Regions from separate parts of the Pseudoalteromonas sp. SCSIO_11900 genome, predicted to be linked through region 2. Evidence: predicted binding sites of a transcription regulator. Region 2 holds the regulator's gene; the other holds the start of a gene.
The links. The regulator LexA, encoded in region 2, represses DNA repair genes until DNA is damaged. The targets are predictions, from matches to a motif close to TACTGTATNNNNATACAGTA.

Region 1 (7,622 bases), 560 kb from region 2:
TCAAAACATAGCCTTCGCGGTAAACAAGTTCAAACTCATTTACATCAAACTATAACAAACTTCTTTAACCGTAATTTTAATACAAAGTAACTAAAATTGGGTTAATTATTCGACTAAAGGCTGATACAAGTATCAGCCTTTTTTTATGCAGATAAGCTATATTGAAACGTCAACAAACAATAATTAAATTCATTATAAGCACCCGTTAAATAAAAGTTCGGCCTATCCTTTTTATTGTATTTACGCAAACTAGTTAACAAAGAGAGTATTAAAAATACAATATAAGGAAAATAAAACCGTATTAGCCTATATTTTAACTATGCTTATTTAAGAGAAATAATGCTCTAATACGGGAACATGCATATGCCAAACCTCCGTCGTTTTACTATATTTCAACGTTTAGCCATTTTAGTAGGGATTGTAATTTTTGGTTTAATTGTTTTGAGTATTTCGAGTTTAAGTAATCAATATAAATCGCTTAAAAATGAGCAATACCTAAAAACAAAAAATGTGGTGGAAACTGCTTATAGCATCATTACACACTACGCAGCGCTTGAACAAAGTCAAACACTCACTCGTGCACAAGCACAATCTCAAGCGATGGCCTCAATACGCTCATTGCGTTACGATGATACTAACTATTTTTGGATCAACAATTATCAGCCAACCATGGTAATGCACCCAATTAAACCAGCCCTTGAAGGGAAAGATTTAACGAATAATAAAGACCCTGATGGCACCCCTTTATTTGTTGAAATGGTTGATGTTGTTAAAAAATCCGGCGAAGGCTATGTGCCTTACAAGTGGCCAAAACCCGGCAGCGACAAACCCGTAGATAAAATTGCGTATGTAAAAGGCTTTAATCAATGGCAATGGATCATCGGCTCGGGCGTTTACCTCGATACTATAGACAGTGCCTTTTCGCAGCAACGTACTATTATCGTTATCAATGTGATGATTATGATCGTCGTTGTCGTACTTTTTAGCTACTTTATTGGTCACAGTATTTTAACGCCGACTCGTTTAGCAGCAGAAATGATGAAAGATATCTCTCAAGGTGAGGGGGATTTAACTCGTACGCTTAACGAAAATGGCAATGATGAAATATCTCAACTGTCGAGATCATTTAATTTATTTGTCTCTAAAATTAGGGAGTCTTTGGTGCTGGTTGCAAAAAGCGCAAACGATGTAAACGAGCATGCCCATGCTGTAGATGATTCTAGCAAAACCAGCCAGTCGTTTATTGAGCTTCAAAACGACAGTAGCACCCAAGTAGCCGCGGCAATGGAGCAAATGACTCATCAAATTCATGATGTTAGCCGTAATGCCGAAGCTGCTGAGCAAGCCGCAAATGATGCTGCTAGTAATGCATCAACGGGTAAAAATGTAGTGTCGAAAACCATTACCGCCATTGAAACCCTCTCTAGTAATATAGAAACTGTCAGCAAAGTGACCGCCGAACTTGCTCAAGAGAGTAATAATATTGGCTCGGTACTTGATGTTATTAGAAGCATTGCTGAACAAACCAATCTGTTAGCGCTAAACGCAGCTATTGAAGCTGCAAGAGCAGGTGAACATGGAAGAGGCTTTGCAGTTGTAGCCGACGAAGTAAGAACACTTGCCAGCCGGACAGGTAAAAGCACGGATGAAATTCAAGCTATGATAGCTAAGCTTCAAGAAGGGGCTAAAGCTGCAGTTGAAGCGGTAAAATCTAGCCAAGAGATTTCTATTTCTACGGTTGAACAAGCCTCTTCTGCTAATGCATCACTTGATGAAATAGACAGGCTGGTATCGGTGATCACCGACATGAACGGCCAAATTGCTCGCGCCACAGAGCAGCAAACATCAGCCGCAGACGAGGTGAATTTAAGAATTAATGATTTATCACAATCTACAAAGCAATCATTGGGTAACACTAAAGATTTAACTCGCGCTAGCGACAAACTCAAACAAAGCAGTGTTGAGTTATCAAGCGTGGTATCGCGCTTTAAGCTTAGTTAACCTTAACTCCGGATAATAAATACCTTTGACCAATTAAAAAGCCCTGATTTTCAGGGCTTTTTAGGATTATTTATAGAAAATTATAAACAATAGCGGGCAAATAAACTGCTAACTGACGCTGCAGTTGGTTTACCATGTTGCCAGTCGCCGCCTTCAACGCCACTACCAGCAATATCCATATGTACATAAGGAAGTGGTAAAGTAGATTCATTACCATGCTTATCTAATCCACCTACCACAGCTAAAAATGCCATAGGGAATTGATGGCCGCGCGCTGTGACAGCAGAAGCCGCATTATTACTAGAAAGCACATCGTCAGCTAAAGTGCGTGGTTTTATAAAATCATAATCTTCACGGCGTGAACGCGACACTTCAGCACCGTCAGCCCATAAATCACCACAATCGGCCAATTGGCGTGAAATATTAGCACTACGCGCTGGTCCATTCTCAACATATGCGCCATAGGGTCCCATCGCGCGCGCAGCATGCCCTGTTAAAGTAGCCACTGTAAACAACGTTGGATTTATTTCGTTTTTAGCTAAATCTTTCATTTCGCTAAGTAAATCACCCATAGCTAAACGCCCTTCGGCATCGGTATTACCAATACGTACTCGTACACCTTCACGGCTAGTAATTATTTCATCAGGGACGAAACAATCTGAACCAATGGAGTTGCGTACAACCGCCAAAAAGGCAATCACTTTAACGCCTTTAGGCTGATAATCTGCTACTGCTTTCATAAATCCAGCAACCGAGGCCGCACCGCCTTTATCGCGGCTCATGCCCGCCATAAAACCACCGACTTTTAAATCTGCACCGCCCGTGTCATAGACTAAACCTTTACCAACAAACATCAGTGTTCGGGTTACTTCACCCTCAGGCACGTATTCAAGTTTAACAACGCGTGGATGATGGCGCTCTACCGCATACGACGCACGAGCAACGGTACTTAGCATGGGGTAATGCTTATCAATGGCAGCTAAATCATCAATCACATCAACGCTCACCGCACTATTTTCAAATAACTCACTACAGTAATCGGCAAAACGTGGGGGGGCCATGCGCTCAGGCTCGGTGCCACATAAATCACGTGCGGCATATTGCCCGGCAGCTAACGCATTGACTGCTTTAATTGTTTGCTCATTGGCATCAATTAAGCCTATTTGAGTAATAGGCTCAATACCTTGACCATGAAATTCACGCGCTTCTAGGGGTTGCCATAATGCTTGGCATGCGCCTAAGTAAGCCACTTCAAGAGCGTGTTGATAACGGCCATCTGTATTTAAAGCGGGTAAATAAATAGCAGGGTTAACACTACCTGATGCTTTTGCCTCATTAATGGCTAATTTGGCTGCATCAAAATAACGACGAACGTCATCATAATCTCTATTTAAAGGGCCTGTTGGCGCTAACACGACACGTTTACCGGCAATCACTAACAAGGTGACTTGGTTGCCGATGCGAGAGTCTACTTGGGCTTGGTCTAAAATTGCATCACGCAGTGGCGTATTTGGTAAATGAGAAAAGTCGTTGCTGATAATAATAAGTGCATCATGCGATGTACAATCTAGGCTTGCACTTACCGGCTTTGCCAGTACTGCTTTTGGATATGCCATAAAAAAGGATCCTGTTAGAAAACGTAGTCCCTATTATTATTTATTTAGCAATTTATAACCAGTGTACTGCGATAACCTGCTTACTTACTGGCAACTTGGAGTTACGCGTTTTACACATCTAAAATACTAAGCTGTAAATTATGCTCTGGTTGGTTTTTAATACCCACGCCAATTCCCAATAAGCGCACCGGTTGTTGTAATCCACGTTGGTAGGCTTTGGCGAGTAACTCTTTAAAAATAGCCGTGTTTAATTGATGCGCAGCTTGATCTGCTGAGGTCACTACAAAATTAGCAAATTTAACTTTAACACTTAATTTATTAATTTTATGTTGTAGTTGCTGTTTATTTAATCGAACCACGAGTTCATCTAACAGTTGCGGTAATTGTTCAAGGCATTCATCTAGGCTGTTTTTGTTGTATTCATAAGTATGTTCCACACTCAATGACTTACGTACCCGCTCAGTTGAAACTCGCCCTATATGTTCACCCATGCACTTTTGATATAACGACACACCAAAATTACCCACATGCTGTTGCATCCAATTAGCCCCTTTTTCGCGCACATCTTGCCCCGTGTATAACCCTTTTAAATTAAGCTTTTCTAGAGTTACTTTACCCACTCCTGGAATTTTACCTAATGGCAATTGGGCTAAAAACGAGTCAACCTGCTCAGGCAATACCACAAATTGCCCATTAGGCTTATTTTCATCACTGGCTATTTTGGCAATAAACTTTATTGGGGCAATACCTGCAGATGCAGTCAGTCCTGTGGTATTAAAAATATCGGTACGAATTTGCTCTGCAATTAACGTTGCACTGCCCTTAAAAGCAGTACTGTGGCTCACATCTAAATATGCTTCATCAAGCGAAAGAGGTTCTACTAGGTCAGTATAGCGGTTAAAAATGGCGCGGATCTGTGTTGATACTTGTTTATAAACAGTCATTCTGCCAGGCACAATAACTAAGTCAGGGCAAAGCTGTTTGGCATGATAGTTAGACATAGCAGAGCGCACCCCATACTCTCTGGCAATATAGTTAGCGGTAGAGAGCACTCCACGGCGACTATTTCCGCCAATTGCCAGTGGTACGCTGGCAAGCTTAGGATTGTCGCGCATTTCTACGGCCGCATAAAAGCAGTCCATATCTATATGAATAAACTTTTTCATCACACAATAATAACTGTTTATTTATACAGCCATTATTGTGGAATCACTTTTAATTAGCAAGCATGTTATTGCTTAAAAAGAGCGTTTACTTTTCTTTGGCTTATTAAAACAATACATCCAAAATAAAATTTCTAAAGAAAAGCCTAATAAAATCAAAACAATTGCCCCAGCCTCATTACCCATAGCGTAACAAGTAAACGACGCTATAAAAACGGTGCATGCCAATAACCAATTAATTATATCCTGCATAGTTATCTCCTTGTGTGTTAATAGTTACTATAGCCATGAATTTAAAGAGGTACAATTTTTACTCAAGGGTTTTTATTTAGCACTGTTGTTCTTTTAAGGTTAAGGTTTGTTCAATCTGAGGCAGTTTACCCGCGGCGCAAGGTTTATAGCCTAATGGTTTAAATAAAAAAGGCGCAAAGCTTCCATGTTCTGCTTACGTCCCTTATTTACATCCATGAGGGCAATACAGAGTAGCTCCACCCCTAGTTATAATTCCCTTGAGCTCATCCGACCATATTGCTAATCTAAATGCTTTAAAACTAAGAGCAATAAATACATGGAAACGTTTAAACAACAACACCCTATTCATACCGACATTACTGTAGCATGGGGCGATATGGATGCCCTACAGCATGTTAATAACTGTGTTTATCTTCGTTATTTTGAAATAGCCAGAATCGACTTTTTAAATAAATTAAATTTATTTGATACTATCAATGCTAAAGCCACAGGCCCTGTGATCAGTGAAAATAATATTCGTTATAAGCGTCCCGTTACCTTTCCCGACACATTAAGCGTAGGTATTACCATTAGTGATATTAAATCTGACCGCTTTGTAATGAACTACAGTGTGTTTAGTCATGCGCAAAACGCGATAACAACCACCGGCATGTCAAAAGTGGTGATGTTTGACTTTAAAACAGGCCAAAAAGCCACGATCACTGAGCCATTGTTATCGGCTTTAAAAGCAAACTCTCAAACCGAATAATTAGGATTAGCAATGCAATATAGTCAATTAGGCAGCAGTGGGGTTAGCGTTTCAAGAGTGTGTTTAGGTAGCATGACCTGGGGAGTACAAAACACCCAATATGATGCCGACCAACAGATAGCCTATGCGCTTGAGCAGGGTGTGAACTTTATTGACACAGCAGAAATGTATGCTGTTCCTCCCTCTCCCGATACCTACGGTAAAACAGAAGAAATTATAGGCAATTGGATAGCACGTAATTCACAAAAACGAAAAGACATTGTTATTGCAACTAAAATTGCCGGTAATGGGCTTTCTTGGATCCGTGATGGCGGCAATATTACCCGCCAAGCTGTTATTGATGCGGTTGATCATTCTCTAAAACGCCTACAAACCGACTATATTGATTTATACCAGCTACACTGGCCAAATCGCCGTACCCCTCACTTTGCTAGGCAATGGCCTGGTATGCTTAAATTTACCGAGGTAGATGCAAAACAACACACCGCTGATATGCTTGATATTTTAGAGGGGTTAGATGCGTGTGTTAAAGCAGGAAAAATTAAACATTGTGGGCTTTCTGATGATACGCCTTGGGGAATTAGCCAATTTTTAAATTTATCAAAAGAGCATAACTTGCCAAAAATGGTGTCTATCCAAAACGAGTTTAGCCTAGTACATGCCAAAGATTGGCCTTATTTAATAGAACAATGTGTACATGAAGATATTGCTTATTTACCTTGGTCACCATTAGCCGCAGGGCTATTAACCGGTAAATACCTAAATGGATCGCGCCCTGAAGGCTCTCGCTGGACATTTATGCAGCGTAACGGTATTTTTCGTGATACGCCACAATCACAAAAGGCGACCAAAGAGTATGTTGAACTTGCCCATGCACACGCTATCACCCCAGCTCAATTAGCGCTGGCTTGGTGTAATCAAGTTGATGGAGTGACATCATCTATTATTGGTGCCACTACTATGGCGCAATTAAAGGAAGACATTGATGCGTTTGACCTAACACTGAGCGATGACGTGTTATCAGCGATTGATATCATATTTAGAAATAATCCAATGCCTTACTAATGAAATCAAGCAAAGGGTAAATGTTATTCAATAATGTTGATTCTTTGCTATTTTTTATGTTTATTTTTTAAGCGCCAAGGTATAATTAAATACAGTCATTTAATAAAGAATTATCAGCTTTTTATGGATACAGCTCGTTATTTCTGCCTGCTATTTTTAATATTCTCGAGTAACAGTATTAGCCAATCTAAAAATCAGCTCACTGAAATTTTATGGCTACAAAGCAACACACCGCCTTTTCACTTAAACTCAGAGAATACTCAAATGGGCTTGTGTGACAATTTAACTAAGCAACTAATCAGTAGTATAAAGGATGTAAAACATACTCGATTATTTGTTCCACAAAAACGAATTAATAAATATATCAAAGAAGGCAAAAATGTCTGCTTTCCATGCGTAATCCATAAAAAGAGCACCAACGAAGTCTATACATACTCACGTCCTACCTCTATTTACCCTGAGTTTAGTATTATTACAACTAACCAAAAAGCAAAAACACTTACTAAAGCACATGGTAATCCTATAAATTTAATTAGTTTACTTAGCGATGAACGCTTTACCTATGGACAAGCCGCAGCACGACGTTTTTCACCACACATAAATATGATTATTGAAAACTCTTTGAGCCATCATAACGTGTCCTTGAGCTTAAGTAGTGATAATGAGAGTGGCGTTGTGATCGATAGGTTGAGGCATGGCTTTTTAGACTACTCGCTCGATTACCCTTTTATGGCCAGTTACTTTAACCAGCAACAACACCCTATAAAAATAGTTAGT
Region 2 (7,622 bases):
AGTGCCTCACGGTTTAACGCTTGTACTAATTCATTTGAATGCTGAGCATGCTGTTTATAATGGGCAAGCTCTAGAGCTGTTTTAAAGTGTGCGCTACACAAGGTTTGTAAGGTGTTGAGTGTATCAGCCGTAATGCCGTCAAACGCATCAGCGTTTAGGCTATCAAAGGTCAGAATGCCAAGTAGTGCGTTTTTATCATAAAGGGGTAACCCTAAGCAGGCATGCACTGGAATATCACCGGTTTTAGCCAGTAGTAGCCCGTCGTATGGATCAGGTAGTGGACAGTCATGTGCAAATTGCAGAGCCAAACGACTACTGCAGATGGCTTTAAGGCGAGGGTGCTTCGCAATATCAAAACGTCGTCCTAGGCTATCGGGCATAAGCCCTTTAATGGCTAAGGGCTTTAATTGCTCGCCTTGGCGAATTAACAAGGCGCTAGCATCACTTGGAATAACACGTTCAACCGTGGCTAAGAGCTGCTCAAAACTGTGGGCATGTAAGGTGCTTTGTGCAAGCTCCAAGGCAACTTGAGTCAAAATGACCTGTTAGTGTATTTTTACATGTTTTATAGTAGGTCATAAAGACTCATCTTGTAAAGTGAGTTAATTTAACCTGTTGAATATTATGGGTTTAATTAGTTGGCACGCTCTGTGTAATGCTAAGTGCAAGCAGTTAGTTATTACATAGGAAATAAACATGTTATCTGAAAAAACTATTGAGATTGTAAAAAGTACAGCTCCATTACTTGCAGAAGCGGGTACAGCCGTCACCGATCATTTTTATAAGCGCATGTTTAGCCATAACCCGGAACTTAAACATATTTTTAATATGACTAATCAAGAAACGGGTCGTCAGCAATTTGCATTATTTAATGCGTTGGCTGCGTACGCGCAAAATATTGATAATTTAGCCGTGTTAAAAGAGGCATTAGCTAGAATTAACCATAAGCATACCAGCTTGAATATTTTACCCGAACACTACCCTATTGTAGGGGCGCATTTGATCGGCACACTTAAAGAGCTTATTCCTGAGCAGTTTACTGCCGATGTTGAATATGCGTGGCGCGAAGCCTACGGTGTACTTGCTGATATTTGTATTACCGAAGAAGCGGCATTGTATGCGCACAGTAAAAACAACCATGGTGGCTGGGCAAGCACGCGCCAGTTTGAAATTACTGATAAACATGTTGAATCTGAATTCGTAACTAGTTTTACGCTGACACCTGTGGATGGTAAAGCAGTTATTACCTACAAGCCAGGACAGTACATTGGCATTAAAGTTAAGCCTGAGGGCGCAGAATATGAAGAGATCCGCCAGTATTCTATTTCGCAAAAGAGCAATGCTAAAAACTATCGTATTAGCGTTAAAAAAGAGTGCCAACCAAAGCCTGGCGTGGTGTCTAATTATTTACACTCACTAGAGCAAGGCGCACGAGTAGAGTTATACCCGCCAGCGGGAGATTTTATTTTAAAAAATGAGGCAACTCCAGTTGTACTTATTTCAGCAGGTGTTGGCCAAACCCCGATGATGGCAATGCTGCAAACGCTACTTAGTGGTGATAAAAATCAAGCGATTAGTTATTTGCACGCGTGTGAAAATAGCCGCGAATTTTCATTTAAAGGGTATTTAGCGCAGCAAACGGCAATGCATCCACAGCTAAAAACATTTACTTGGTTTAATCAAGGTGGCGAGGAGTGTGATTTCACTGGGCTAATGGATTTAACGGTGCTTGAGGCATCATTACCTATTAGCGAAGGGGCATTTTATTTGTGTGGACCAGCATCATTTATGGCTTACGTAAAAGGCCAGCTACTTGATTTAGGTGTGCAAAGCTCAAATATTCACTACGAAATATTTGGACCACACCAAGCGTTTTAGATTAATTAAAAGCGTGTGTTACACACTTTTAATTTAAACTTACAGCTTTTTACTATTTGTGTTGGCAGCATAAGCTTGTTGTTGCCAAGCATTAAATAGCTTTTGTTGTTTAGCTGAAATTTTTAAACCATACGTTTTTTGCATGTAAGCGTACGCATCGGCAATGCGTTTACGTGCATGAACAGGCGGTTCAACAACACGTTGTTTAAAATTAACTTTAACCTCACAACGACCATATTGCGTCGCGTTTTGGGCTAACATGCCAAAGCGGTAGTTTGAGCGATCGGCGTTAATTTCACCAATTGCAGGGGCTAAATTGTTTATATCGGCTTCCATCAAGCGAAACTTAGCGCTAACTTTGCGGCAGTTTTTACGCCCACCATCTTGCCAGCATTGTAACTGGTGACCAAATTCCCATGCAGGGACAATATGTTCCCATTCAATTCGCAATGCACGTTGATTTACTTTGCCTGAGCGGGTTAGTGTGTTGCGAGGCACGTAGCCACAATGGGTAGGGTCGGGTACTAACTTTTTGCCTTGTTTTTTTATATCGCAACCACAATAAATACTTTTAGCGTTTTCGGGAAGGGTATTAATTAAGTGCTTTTTGGCACTCGAAAACCGCGTAAATTGTTCGCCCATTGCTGAAAAACAAGCACAGCAAGCCAACAAAGCTAAAATAAACCGAATCATATCCATCACATACGTGAACTACAGGAGCGGCTAGTTTAAGGCCTAGAATAAAAAAGTAAACCGCCGCCGGCATGCTTTAATTTTAATTTGCGTATTTTGTAGAGGGCGTTTTTTAGGAGTAAATAGTGGGCAATATTCAGAGGCTAACGCTAAAAACGCGTTAATGCAGTGATTCTTGCGTTGTTGATTTGGTATAACGGTAAAACTGCGTTAAAGTTTGCAATGAAATTAATAGAGGGTAAAAACGAGATAATGTCGGAAATTCAATTTTTAAATGTAGATCTAGAGCTTGAGTCAAAGCAAGATATTAGCGTATTAGTTGCTGATTTAAAAAAGGTCGCAACTATTTTACATTATGATAAAGACGAATACCGTCAACTTGCTCGCATTGAGGTTGCAGGTGAAATAACCACGCCAGATAAAGCGATTAATCACTTGTGCGAGTTAATCGAGTCGTGTTCACGCAATGCATTAAAGCAATGGTTGAGTTGTTCACGCAGAACATTCGATATGGGTTTTGAGTCTGGCACTTCGCCAAAATGCTTTAACCAAGCTTTACATGCAGATACCTTGTTACGTATATCTGCAATTGGTGCAGGTGTGGAAATTACTATTTACCCTCTCGAAAAGTAATTTAACCTCAACCTTGGTTAACAGATTTACTAGCCTTTTCGCTCTACTACGGCTGCGGTCATACGTGATACGCAGCAAAGCTCATTGCGGCTATTGGTTATTTTAATATCCCAAACCGAGCTGCGTTTGCCGATATGATAAGCTCTCGCTGTGGCCGTTAATGTGCCATTGCGTGATGCCTTTAAATGACTTGCACTGATCTCTTGGCCAACACAATAAAACCGATTGAAATCAACCACAAAATTAGCGGCATAACTTGCTACTGTTTCAGCAAGTACCACATTTGCGCCACCATGAACGATACCCATAGGGTTATGATGCTCTGGAATTGCCGGCATAGTTGCCACTAAGTAGTCATCACCAATTTCACTGATCTCTATTCCCATGGTTTTCATGAGTGTCCCTTGGCCTGTAATACCTTGATCTAATTGCTTACAAAACTCTAATGTAATCGGTTGATGCCAAATACTCATGCTAGCTCCTTGGATAAGTAATCGAGAATTAAAATTTATTAATATGATAATGCGTTGCTAATAATTACATTTATTACCCTGCTTTTAAAGTAGGTTATTGTTTGATGATAACGGCATATAAGGCATTAATTTATATTTGCGATTTTTAAATAACTGTATATACTCACAGTTAATTGTACTGTATGGAAAACCAGTTGTATGCGACCATTAACGAAACGCCAAGCGCAAATACTCGAACTCATTAAAGTGTTTATTAAAGACACTGGTATGCCTCCTACACGTGCCGAAATTGCACAAACACTGGGTTTTAAAAGTGCAAATGCTGCAGAAGAACACTTAAAAGCATTGGCCAAAAAAGGTGTTATTAAAATGAAGCCAGGCGCGAGTCGCGGAATTCAGCTTGTTGAAGAAGAGGAGCCAGAGCAGTTAGGCTTACCTTTAATTGGCAGGGTGGCTGCCGGTGAGCCAATATTGGCGCAACAGCATGTAGAAAGCCACTGTAAAATTGACCCTTTAATGTTTAAACCTGCGGCCGATTTTTTATTGCGTGTTAACGGTATGAGTATGAAAGACATTGGTATTATGGATGGTGATTTACTTGCTGTGCATAAAACCCAAGTTGCCGAAAATGGACAAGTTATTGTTGCCCGTGTTGACGACGATGTAACCGTGAAGCGTTTAGAAAAAGCGGGCAGAAAAGTACTCTTACATGCTGAAAATGATGAGTTTTCAGCTATTGAGGTCGATTTAGAAAATGAGTCGTTCAATATTGAAGGCTTAGCGGTAGGTGTTATTCGTAACGCTGACTGGATGTAGTATTAAAGCATAATTTAGCGCTTAATAGTGATTAGGCGCTGGGTTTGTTAGCAGCACAATGTCTAACTTATCAAATGTATGACTATATGTTGTTAAGTGCTCCCCCTATCATAAATAAAATCACTAAATACTTTATAAATAAACAAATTTACTCTGCTTTTTTAAGTTAACAATTTTTTATATTTCTATCCTGTAATTTCAATACACCCCTTACTAAACCTGACTCTTAGATTAATTGCCTGACTAGTTGCTATTTTTTTAGCTGCGCATTTTAAAAAATACACCTTGTTTATTTTTCATACTCACCTTGCTTATTGTTTATTTTTTAACTAGTTATTAAAGAGCTGGAATAAAAATAACTCACAGCTTAGTCGTTTTGAGAACACACATTTACTAAATCCAGCACCCTTATAAAAAATAAAAATAACGAATAGGCGTTTAAGCCGTATGCCTCTTCGCTTTGCGTCAGCAATAGCATCAAAGGAGCCGTCACATGGGTAAGCTGAGTTCTTCCTTGTGGCTTATATTGTTTGTTTTTTCGCAGAATGTGCTTGCTAATAGCCAATATAATATGCGTAAAGGCGTAACCGATATAAGTAATAATGTATACCAACTGCACATGACTATTTTTTTAATATGTTGTGTGATTGGGGTGATCGTGTTTGCCATTATGTTTTGGGCACTCATTCATCATCGCAAATCTAAAGGGGCTGTCCCTGCCCAATTCCATGAAAGCACCAAAGTAGAAATACTGTGGACTGCGATCCCTTTTGTCATATTAATTGTTATGGCCATTCCTGCGACTAAAACCTTAATTGCCATGGAGGATGCCAGCAAAGCTGATCTCACCATTAAAATTACAGGCTCACAGTGGAAGTGGCATTACGAGTATATGGGGGAGGACGTTGAGTTTTATTCCATGCTAGCTACCCCTCAAAATGAAATAACCAACCTTGCTGATAAAAACCCGAATTATTTACTCGAGGTCGATAAACCGCTGGTACTACCAATTAATCAAAAAGTACGTTTTTTAATGACTTCAGATGATGTTATTCACTCATGGTGGGTGCCTGACTTTGCCGTTAAAAAAGATGCAAACCCTGGGTTTATTAACGAAACATGGACCAATATTAATGAGGTTGGTACTTACCGTGGGCAGTGTGCAGAGCTTTGCGGTAAAGATCATGGTTTTATGCCTGTTGTGGTAGAAGCTAAAACAGAAGAAGACTTCAAAACGTGGTTAGCAGAGGCTAAACAAGCCAAGCAAAAAGCAGCTGAAGCAGACGCTGCGTTATTAGACCAAGTTGTACCAAAAGAAGAGCTGATGGCGCTTGGTGAGCAGGTTTATATGGCGAGCTGCGCGGCGTGCCATCAGCCAACAGGATTAGGCTTGCCGGGTGTTTTTCCGGCTCTTAAAGGCAGCCCAATAGTCATAGGTGATATCAAAGGGCATATAGATATTTTGCTCCATGGTAAACCAGGTACGGCTATGCAGTCTTTCGCAAAGCAATTATCAATCAAGCAAATAGCAGCTGTTATTACCTATAAACGCAACGCGTGGGGTAATGACACTGGTGATGTAATTCAACCGAGCGAGATACAAGCGGCACTGGATGCTGATGGGGAGGCTAAATAATGAGTAGCATTGCAGAACAACCTAATACCAATGAGGCTCATCATGCCCATCAACCTGCCACAGGCTTTAAACGCTGGTTATTTACAACCAACCATAAAGATATAGGTAGCTTATATTTAATTTTTTCACTCACCATGTTTTTAATTGGTGGGGCAATGGCGATGGTTATTCGAGCTGAGTTATTTCAGCCGGGCCTACAACTGGTTGATCCTCACTTTTTTAATCAAATGACCACAGTGCATGGTTTAATAATGGTGTTTGGTGCGGTTATGCCAGCCTTTACCGGCTTGGCAAACTGGATGATCCCGCTAATGATTGGTGCGCCAGATATGGCCTTACCGAGAATGAATAACTGGAGCTTTTGGATTTTACCGTTTGCGTTTTTAATCCTATTAGCTTCATTATTTATGCCTGGTGGTGGCCCTGCATTTGGTTGGACCTTTTACGCGCCGCTTTCCACCACTTATAGTAACGACAACACAGCAATGTTTGTATTTGCTGTGCATATTATGGGTATTAGTTCGATTATGGGGGCCATTAATGTGGTGGTCACCATAGTAAATATGCGTGCTCCGGGTATGACGTGGATGAAGCTGCCGTTATTTGTGTGGACATGGTTGATCACGGCGTTTTTACTTATTGCAGTTATGCCGGTACTTGCTGGTGCAGTTACTATGGTGCTCACCGATAAATACTTCGCGACCAGTTTCTTTGATGCCGCTGGTGGTGGCGATCCGGTGATGTTCCAACATATTTTTTGGTTTTTTGGTCACCCTGAAGTTTATATTATGATTTTGCCTGCCTTTGGCATTATTTCTACGATTGTTCCCACCTTTTCACGTAAAAAACTATTTGGTTATGCCTCTATGGTGTATGCCACCTCCTCCATTGCCTTGTTGAGCTTTATTGTGTGGGCGCATCATATGTTTACCACTGGTATGCCCGTGGCGGGTGAGTTGTTTTTTATGTACGCGACTATGCTGATATCGGTACCTACCGGCGTAAAAGTATTTAACTGGGTAGCGACTATGTGGCGCGGGTCTATTAGCTTTGAAGTGCCAATGCTGTTTAGTATCGCATTTATTGTGTTGTTTACTTTAGGTGGTTTTTCGGGATTGATGCTAGCGATTACACCTGCCGATTTCCAATATCATGATACCTATTTTGTGGTTGCACACTTTCATTATGTACTCGTAACGGGCGCGGTGTTTTCTATTATGGCGGGGGCTTATTATTGGCTGCCAAAATGGACCGGAAACATGTTCAATATTACCTTAGCAAAATGGCATTTTTGGTTGTCGTTAATAAGTGTAAATGTGCTGTTTTTCCCAATGCATTTTGTGGGGTTAGCCGGTATGCCACGCCGTATTCCAGATTATGCGCTACAGTTTGCTGATTTTAACGCCATTATTAGTATAGGTGGGTTTGCCTTTGGTTTATCGCAATTATTATTTGTGGTGGTTGTGTATAAATGTGCAAAAGGGGGCGACAAA

Region 1: a site for LexA is predicted at 4,795-4,814, ahead of dinB (DNA polymerase IV). Genes of this name have one in related genera too.

What each region holds. Positions count from the first base shown of each region.
Region 1 covers NZ_KK070023.1:168,159-175,780, forward strand. Annotated here, with positions in the region: gene BG00_RS00760 (S9 family peptidase) at 1-90, shown strand, start outside; gene BG00_RS00765 (methyl-accepting chemotaxis protein) at 364-2,001, shown strand; gene BG00_RS00770 (M17 family metallopeptidase) at 2,082-3,617, opposite strand; gene dinB (DNA polymerase IV) at 3,728-4,783, opposite strand; gene BG00_RS00780 (acyl-CoA thioesterase) at 5,349-5,780, shown strand; gene BG00_RS00785 (aldo/keto reductase) at 5,793-6,845, shown strand; gene BG00_RS00790 (ABC transporter substrate-binding protein) at 6,969-7,622, shown strand, end outside.
Region 2 covers NZ_KK070023.1:726,410-734,031, reverse strand. Annotated here, with positions in the region: gene norR (nitric oxide reductase transcriptional regulator NorR) at 1-536, opposite strand, end outside; gene hmpA (NO-inducible flavohemoprotein) at 697-1,878, shown strand; gene BG00_RS03425 (endonuclease) at 1,918-2,571, opposite strand; gene BG00_RS03420 (hypothetical protein) at 2,824-3,204, shown strand; gene BG00_RS03415 (PaaI family thioesterase) at 3,234-3,677, opposite strand; gene lexA (transcriptional repressor LexA) at 3,876-4,493, shown strand; gene coxB (cytochrome c oxidase subunit II) at 4,987-6,129, shown strand; gene ctaD (cytochrome c oxidase subunit I) at 6,129-7,622, shown strand, end outside.